2 regions of the Eubacterium sp. 1001713B170207_170306_E7 genome follow, and region 1 is predicted to be linked to the other one. Evidence: riboswitches for the same ligand, from Rfam matches in the RefSeq annotation. Region 1 holds a riboswitch; the other holds the start of a gene.
What was found. Region 1 has a riboswitch for cobalamin ahead of I2B62_RS02240 (alcohol dehydrogenase catalytic domain-containing protein). Riboswitches for the same ligand answer to the same signal wherever they lie in the genome.
Positions count from the first base shown of each region.

Region 2: linked by a shared signal. The riboswitch ahead of I2B62_RS00080 (ABC transporter substrate-binding protein) and the one ahead of I2B62_RS02240 (alcohol dehydrogenase catalytic domain-containing protein) in region 1 are both predicted to bind cobalamin.

Region 1 covers NZ_JADMVE010000001.1:442,443-446,739, forward strand. The annotation lists gene trpD (anthranilate phosphoribosyltransferase) at 1-485, opposite strand, end outside; gene I2B62_RS02240 (alcohol dehydrogenase catalytic domain-containing protein) at 510-1,547, opposite strand; cobalamin riboswitch at 1,644-1,819, opposite strand; gene I2B62_RS02245 (hypothetical protein) at 2,010-2,480, shown strand; gene I2B62_RS02250 (response regulator transcription factor) at 2,772-3,473, shown strand; gene I2B62_RS02255 (ATP-binding protein) at 3,470-4,297, shown strand, end outside.
Region 2 covers NZ_JADMVE010000001.1:14,873-19,169, reverse strand. The annotation lists gene I2B62_RS00090 (methyltransferase domain-containing protein) at 1-189, shown strand, start outside; gene I2B62_RS00085 (sodium-dependent transporter) at 424-1,818, shown strand; cobalamin riboswitch at 1,880-2,058, shown strand; gene I2B62_RS00080 (ABC transporter substrate-binding protein) at 2,173-3,153, shown strand; gene I2B62_RS00075 (iron ABC transporter permease) at 3,143-4,174, shown strand; gene I2B62_RS00070 (ABC transporter ATP-binding protein) at 4,171-4,297, shown strand, end outside.

The DNA of each region.
Region 1 (4,297 bases):
ATACCGTTAAAGATACCGATGCCTGCGGTCTCAATGCTTGCCTTGACCACGTCCACGCTGCAGTCCACATCCACACCCAGGGCTTCCACGGCGTCGATGGTGCCGCAGACAGAGGTCAGGGCCCGGGAGCCGTGCTTGGCCATGGGCACGCCGTCCGCGGCGGCGATGATCCCGGCCACGGTGCTGATGTTAAAGGTCTTAAAGGTGTCCATGCCTGTGCCGCAGTTTTCCACCACGGGCACTGCGGTTTCGGGCGTGACCTTGCAGGTGTCGATCTCGTAGATGGCCTCAAAGCTGCCGGCCACCTCGGCGGCGGTTGGGCCCTTGGCGCTGAGGGCGGCCAGGAACGCGCCCTGCTGCATGGGCGTCTGGCGGTCGCCCAGAATTTCCATAAACATTTCCTTGGATTCTTCTTTGGTCAGATTTTCACGGTTGATGAGGCCGGTGATTACCTGGCCGTATTCTTTCATCGTTACTGCTTCCATTCTTTTATTCCTCCATATGATGTATTAATCAAAAACAACGATGGTCGACAGGGTTTCGAGCTGCCGCACATGCTCAAGGCCCTGCTCCAGCGCCTCAAGCGGGATGCGCTCGGTAATCAGGTCCTTTACGACCAGGCTGCCGTCCTCCAGCAGCTCCTTGGCCCGGCGGCTGTGCGCGATGCCGCAGCCGTAGGCGCCTACCATGGTCTGTTCCTTGTAGTGGATATGGTTGATCTCGGGCGGTGCGCTGCCGTCTGTGATCATGCCGCTGAAATGGCCGAGGCGTCCCCGCTTCCGGAGCACCGACAAGGCCAGATTCATGGCCTCCGGCGCCGCGCAGCAGGGGATGGCCGCGTCCACACCCTGGCCCTCTGTCAGGGCCGGCAGGGCCTTTTCGGCGGCCTCGTAGCCTTCAAAGACGGCGTCAAAGCCGAGCTTTTCGGCGCGCTCTGCCCGCCTGGGGTCGGTCTCGACCAGAAAGACCTTCTGCACGCCCAGGGCTCTTGCCACCCGCAGGTTGAGGATGCCCATCCGGCCCGCACCGATGATCAGCAGGGTGTCCTGGGGCTTTAGGTCCAGATTTTCCTGAACGTTGACGCAGCAGGAGAGGGGCTCGATAAAGGAGATTTCCTCAAAGCTCAGGGCGTCGTTTTCGATGACGTTGATGATCTGGCCGCGGACGCCCTCCTCGGGCACCACCAGGTACTCCTGGAAGCCGCCGTCGTAATTGAAGCCCATGATCCGCACATGGTCGCAGAGGTTGTCATAGCCCTCCTGGCAATAGGCGCACGCCCCGCAGGCGATGCCCGGATGCACCTGGACCCGCTGTCCCTTCTGGTAGCCTGTGACCGCGGCGCCCACCTCGGCGATGACGCCGGAGATTTCGTGGCCCAGCACCCGCGGGTACACCAGGTCGCGCTGGCCCATGGTCAGGCATTTGAGATCGGTTTTACATAAATTGCAGGCCCTGACCCGGACGAGGACTTCGTGGCGGCCGCAGGCCGGAACAGCCCGTTCGGTCATTTTTAGCTCGCCGGGGCCTGTTAATACAACTGCTTTCATTGGTAGTCTCCTTATTTTTTCAAACAAAAAAAGCCCGACCTTAATCTAAGGTGCGAACTTTCCATCATTCCCACAGGCCTCCACCGCTCAGATAAAGACCGTCAACACACTTCAGGCAGGTTTTCTGACTGAGGATTAACGCCGGGCTCCCTTCCCATCCTTTCAGACAGTGGTGATGAGCCGGGCAATCCACTTACAGCGGCGGGCCCGTCTAAGAATCTCACTTAGTTCCCTATTATCTGCCATGCAGCACCTGAAATGTTTTATGCTTTTTTATTATCATATCACATTTGTCCGGGGTGTCAAGAAAAAATGTAAAAGATTTAATCGAAAAATCGGGCGGGCCGGTGCGCCCAACGGCTTCTTTTATGGGCTAAAGCGTGCTATAATAGCCTTATTGGCAGCCCGGTAAATAAAAAGCCTGAGTTGAAGGCGGCTGCGGTGGGAGAAAGAGAGGAAGAAATGGGACATTTTGGTTTTTCATACGTCGGCATGCTGTATCTGCTGATGCTGTTTATCCCCAACCTGATCTGGACAAAACATCAGCCTGAGGGCTATGATTTCGGAAATGAGAATAAGGGGCTGCTGTGGTGCGAGCGCATCGGGCAGGTGGGGGTGAGTGGCTGCGCCCTGATCTTCACGGATTTTAACCTGAGGCCCCTGACGCCCTGGAGCCTGTGGCTGGTGCTGTCCTTTGGGCTGATGCTGCTGTATGAGGGCTACTGGGTCCGGTATTTCAGGAGCGGTCGGAAGCTGGAGGATTTTTACACGGGCTTCTGCGGGGTGCCCCTGGCCGGCGCGACCCTGCCGGTGGCCGCGTTCCTGTTTCTGGGGATCTACGGGAGGGTCTTTCTGATGGTGGCGTTCGCGGTGCTTTTGGGCGTCGGGCATATCGGGATTCACGGACAGCATTTCCGGGAGCTAGGGCAGTGACGGGTATGCTGGGAGATGTCAAAGGATTGCGGCAGCTGGATGCAGATTGGCGCTGTCCGGCTGTTCTGATAAGGTGGCACGAAACCTGGCCGCTTGCCGCAGCGTCTGGGCCTTTTTTCTTATCTGGATAAAATGCGCAGTCTCGGTCTGCGCCGCTTTTTTAACAGATATAGGTTGCCTTCCCGGCTCTTGCAGCTAAATTTAATCCAGATTTTACATGCTCTTAACACAACATATGCTATAATCATATTATGTTAATGATGTTAAAAGTTAGCGAAGATTGGAGCGAAAATGAAGAAAATTCTGATTATAGAAGATGAACTTAATATATTTGAGCTGATTAAATTCAATCTGGAAGCCCAGGGCTTTGAGGTTGCGGGCTTTCATGAGGGCACCGGCGCGGTCGAGAAGATTGTGGAGCAACGGCCGGATCTGATCATCCTGGACCTGATGCTGCCGGGCAAGGACGGGCTCACCATCTGCCGCGAGGTGCGGGCCGATAAGAACCTGTCCTACATCCCGGTCATCATGCTCACTGCCAAGAGCGAGGAGTTCGACAAGGTCCTGGGTCTTGAGATGGGTGCGGACGACTATATGACCAAGCCCTTCAGCGTCAAGGAGCTTTACGCCCGCGTCAAGGCCGTTCTGCGGCGGACAGAGATGATCAGAAGCTCCGACACAGAGGAGCTGGTGGTGGGCAGCCTGCGCATCCTGCCCGGCGCCTTCGAGGTATACAAAAACAACAAGAAGCTGTCGCTGACCCTGAAGGAGTACGAGCTGCTGCTGTACCTGGCCAACAACAAAAACAAGGTCCTGACCCGGGACCAGCTGCTGGACGAAATCTGGGGCTACGAGTACTATGGCGAAACCCGGACCGTGGATGTGCATATCCGCTACCTGCGTAAAAAAATCGAGGACGAGCGTGAAAAATACATCGAGACCGTGCGCGGCGTGGGCTACCGCCTGGTGGAAAATCTGGGAAGCGATCAATGAAAAAGCGCATCACCATTGTCTTTTCTGTACTCATCGTGCTGGTCACAGCCTTCTCCGGGGTATTCTCCTATGTGATCTTCAAAAACGCCTACTATGAATCCACCGAGGGCAACCTGAAAAGCAACAGCGAGTATATTGTCGAGGACCTGATGCCCGCCTACATTCAGACCGGGGACGTCTCCGGGCTGGAGCATTATGCCAACAGCACCAACCAGCGCATCAACATCATCGACGTGGCGGGAAACGTGCTGTTCGAGTCCCTGAGCGGTATCGGCTCTCTGGACAACCACCTGAGCCGGCCCGAGGTTCAGGGCGCGATGGAGGGGCAGGCCGCCACCTCGGTGCGCTACTCCGACACCATTATGAAGAACATGCTCTACCTGGCCGCCCCCTATTATCAGGATGGGCAGATAACGCACATTGTCAGAATCGCCGTGCCCCTGGACGTCATGGAGGACGTGAGCTACAGCATTATCAACAACCTGATCTTCGTGGCCCTGGCCAGTATTCTGATCGCCATTGTGATCTTTGCCCTGCTGCTGAACAACGAGACCCGGCCCCTGGATGAGGTCACCATCTTCGCCAGAAGGATCGCCCGGGGCGACTATAAGACCAAGCTCACCATGATCCGGGACGATAAGATCGGCGATCTGGTCGACTCTCTCAACACCATGGCCGAGCAGCTGGACGCGTCCTTTACCAAGATCAACCGCAAGAATGTTGAGCTGTCCTCCGTGCTGTCCAGCATGAACCAGGGCATCATCGCCGTGGACCGGGACAACAAGATCATTCTCATCAATGATACGGCCCGCAGAATCTTCAAA
Region 2 (4,297 bases), 430 kb from region 1:
GCCACACTGCGCTACCTCAATAACTTCTGTAAACCCATTAACGAGGTTACGGAAATCCGTATGTACTCTGAAAAAGAAATCTGGCAAATGCTTGGCGGAGCTGGCTTTAACGGCATCACCTGGCGCCGTCTCAATAAACACGCTTACCTGGCTAAAGCTGTTGCTTCCGGAATTCCACTCATTGCCTGAGCAGATTTTAATGAATACTGAGTTAATATATTTCCCCTTCGGTCTGTCCGAAGGGGTTTTTTTATTCATCGCCTTCATGGACACCGCGTGAAGCACACCGCGTAAAATGATCTGGCTGATGTTCAGGGCTGCCGCTCGTGCTGCTGTGCAATACGTTGACCCTCCTGCCGTTTTCTGATATAATCTGCAGGTTGGTCTTATTTAAAAGAAATTTTTGCAAAGGAGGACTGTATTGTGCAAAAAAGAGAAACCTTCTCATCCCGTTTGGGATTTCTGCTGATTTCAGCAGGCTGTGCCATCGGTTTGGGAAATGTCTGGCGTTTTCCATATATTGTGGGAAAATACGGCGGCGCTGCTTTTGTTTTACTGTATTTATTGTTTTTATTCATCATGGGCCTGCCGATTATGGTCATGGAATTTTCCGTTGGCCGTGCAAGCCAGAAAAGTATTGCCCGTTCCTTTGATGAGTTAGAGCCTAAGGGGACTAAATGGCATCTTTACAGCTTTTTCGGCATCGCGGGGAACTATCTGCTGATGATGTTTTACACCACCATTGCCGGCTGGCTGCTGCTTTACTTCTTCAAAATGGCTAAGGGGGATTTTGTCGGATTAAATGCCGAAGGGGTTTCCGCCGAGTTTGGAAACCTGATGGGACAGCCTGTCCTGATGACGGTTTTTATGGTAATCGTGGTGCTGATCTGTATGGGGGTGTGCTCCCGCGGACTGCAAAACGGGGTTGAAAAAATCACAAAGGTGATGATGATCTGCCTGTTGGCGGTCATGGTCATTCTGGTCGGACGCGCGGTGACGCTGGACGGTGCGGCCGAGGGCCTGAAATTCTATCTGATGCCGGATTTTAACAACCTGATGTATGACGCCCAGGGCAATATGATTTTGGGTGAAGCCATCTTTGCCGCCATGGGACAGGCGTTCTTTACCCTGTCGCTGGGAATCGGCGCGCTGGCAATATTTGGGAGTTATATCGGAAAGGACCATACGCTGGGCGGCGAAGCCCTTCGTGTGACACTTCTTGATACCGCGGTAGCCATTATGTCTGGGCTGATTATTTTCCCGGCCTGTTTTGCTTTTAATGTGGCGCCCAATGAAGGCCCTGCCCTTATTTTTGTGACACTTCCCAACATTTTTAATGAAATGCCCATGGGTCAGGTCTGGGGGGCGCTGTTCTTTGTCTTTATGAGTTTTGCCGCGCTGTCAACGGTCATCGCTGTGTTTGAAAACATTATTTCTTTCGCCATTGACCGCTGGGGCTTCAGCCGCAAAAAATCCGTTTTGGTCAATCTGGCGGCCATTATCCTGTTATCCATGCCCTGTATCCTGGGCTTTAACGTGCTTTCAGGTTTCGAGCCGCTGGGTCCGGGCACTGGCATTTTAGACCTTGAGGACTTTATCGTCAGCAATAATCTGCTGCCGCTCGGGTCTCTGATTTACCTGCTGTTCTGTGTATCCAAAAAAGGCTGGGGCTGGGACGCCTTTATCACTGAAGCCAATACCGGCAACGGCCTGAAATTTCCAAAGAGTATCCGTTTTTACGTCACATGGATACTTCCCTTTGTAATCCTGTTTATTTTTATTATGGGTTACTTAAATAAATTTGGCATCGGGCTGTAGAGACAAGAAGGCTTACTGCGTTGACACACCTGTTAAAACGTGCTAAAATCAAAATAATTAATTAAATATTCAATTTCAAGGTGCTTATGCACATAAGAGAATAGGGAAACCGGTGAAATTCCGGTACGAACCCATCACTGTAATCAGAGACAACGCCCATCAGGCCACTGAAAATATTCGGGAAGGCGGGCCGCGGAGGATCTGTAAGTCAGGAGACCTGCCTTGAAAACTGTTTTGCCTGGGGTATCGCGTAAAAACAGTACCGTTGATCACTGGTTAAATGGGAACCGGTCAGCAAATGCTGACCGGTTCTTTTTTAATACTATTCCATCATTTTATAAAGGAGAAAGAAAGATGAAAAAAACACTAAAAAACAGCATTCTTGGCGTAGCGCTTTCCCTGGTCGTAACAGCCTCCCTGCTTGGCGGCTGTGCCCAGAACAACACGGACAGCGCCACAGGGACAGACATCGGCAGCAGTGCCGGTTTCCCGGTAACCGTAACAAATTATGACGGCACTGAGCTGACAGTCAGCCAAAAGCCTGAGCGCATCGCTTCCCTGACTCTGGGCATGGACGAAATGCTCCTGGAAATGGCCGATGAAAACCGGGTTGTCGGACTTTCCGGCAAGAACGCGGACAATGAAGCCGTCTCCAACGTTGCTGATAAGGCCTCTAAATTCCCAAAGATCGAAAACAATATCGAAACGCTCTTGGCCGCAAAGCCCGATTTGGTCATCGGCTCAAGCTGGATTAAGGATGAATTTTTACAGCAGCTCACCGATAATAACATTCCTTATTATGGCTACAAAACACCTGTTACTGTCGAAGAACAGGAACAGATCATCCTGGATCTCTCCAAGGTTCTTGGCGAAAGCGATAAGGGACAGGCCATTGTGGATGACATGAACAAACGCATGGAAGCCGTTATCCGCAAGACTGAGACCTCAAAGGATAAGGATGTAAAGGTCATGGCCTACAATATGCACGGCAGCACCAACGCCAACAACACCATTTTCAATGACATTGTCCAGAAAATCGGTGCTGTCAATGTCTCGGCTGAGGCTGGACTGGACGGCGTCGCCAAGATTTCAAAGGAAAAAATCATTGAAATGAACCCGCAGGTGCTGATCCTTATGGCCTGGGAACAGGATGACCTTCAGGAGTTCCAGGCCTTTGCCGATTCCCTGAAAACCGATGAAAGCCTGAAAAATGTGGATGCCATTAAGAACGACCGGGTGTACACGGCTTCCAACCGCTATATGACCTCTGTCTCACACCATATCATCGAGGGTATTGAGTTCATGGGAGCCTCTGTATATCCTGATGTTTTCTAAAAACAAAAAGGCCCTTTACGCACTTCTCACCCTCGCCCTTGCCGCTGCTTTTATCCTCTCTGTCGCCCTGGGCGCTGTCCGGGTTCCCATCGGAGAATCCGTCCGAATCCTGATCAACGGCATTACGCATCATACCTTTTTTGAAGTGGATAAAAGCTACGAAAGCATTATTTTCAGCGTCCGCCTGCCCCGGGTTATCACCGCAATCCTTGTGGGGGCGGCGCTGGCCATCTCTGGAACCGCCATTCAGAGCCTGTTTCGCAATCCCATGGCCGATCCCGGCGTTATCGGAATCTCCAGCGGCGCGAGCTTTGGAGCCATTGTTGTCATCGCTTTGGGACTCAGCTCTGTCAGCCTTTACTTTACACCCGTTTTCGCATCCATCGGGGCCCTTTTAATCGCTTATGTAATCTATCGGCTCTCCTGCCGGGAGCGCAGCGTGTCCATGCTGACCATGATTTTATCGGGGATGGCGGTCAGCACCTTTATCCGTGGAATGATCGCCTTTATTCTGACAGGGCTGAACGATGATCAGATGAAGGATTATATGTTCTGGTCGGTGGGCAGCCTGGCGGACAGGCGCTGGGAGCATGTCTTTTTAATTGTTGTTCCCATTCTTCTCGGCATGCTTCTTTTATGCCTGAGGGCTTCGGATCTGAACATCCTGCTGCTCGGCGATGAAGAAGCCCATTCTGTGGGGCTGAACCCGGGAAAAAGCCGGAAGGTTATCCTGTTTTTATCCGCTCTCACCACCGCCATGGCTGTTTCTGTCAGCGGAAGCATCAGCTTTGTGGGGCTTATTGTTCCCCACATGATGCGTCTGCTGGTGGGGGCGGACAACCGGCTGCTGCTGCCGGTCAGCGCCTTTGCCGGCGCCATCTTCCTGTTGCTCAGTGATTTGGTGGCCCGGCTCATCTTCGCGCCCTCTGAGATCAGCGTCGGCGTTGTTACGTCCATACTGGGCGCTCCGTATTTTCTGTATTTGCTTAATAAAAGCCGAAAGGACGGGATTGCACTGTGAATCTGTCATTATCTGCTCAAAATCTCTGTTTCAGCATCGGACAGCGCCAAATTCTTCACGATATTCATCTGGACTTTTCCGGCGGCGAATTCATAGGGCTTATCGGCCCTAACGGTTCTGGAA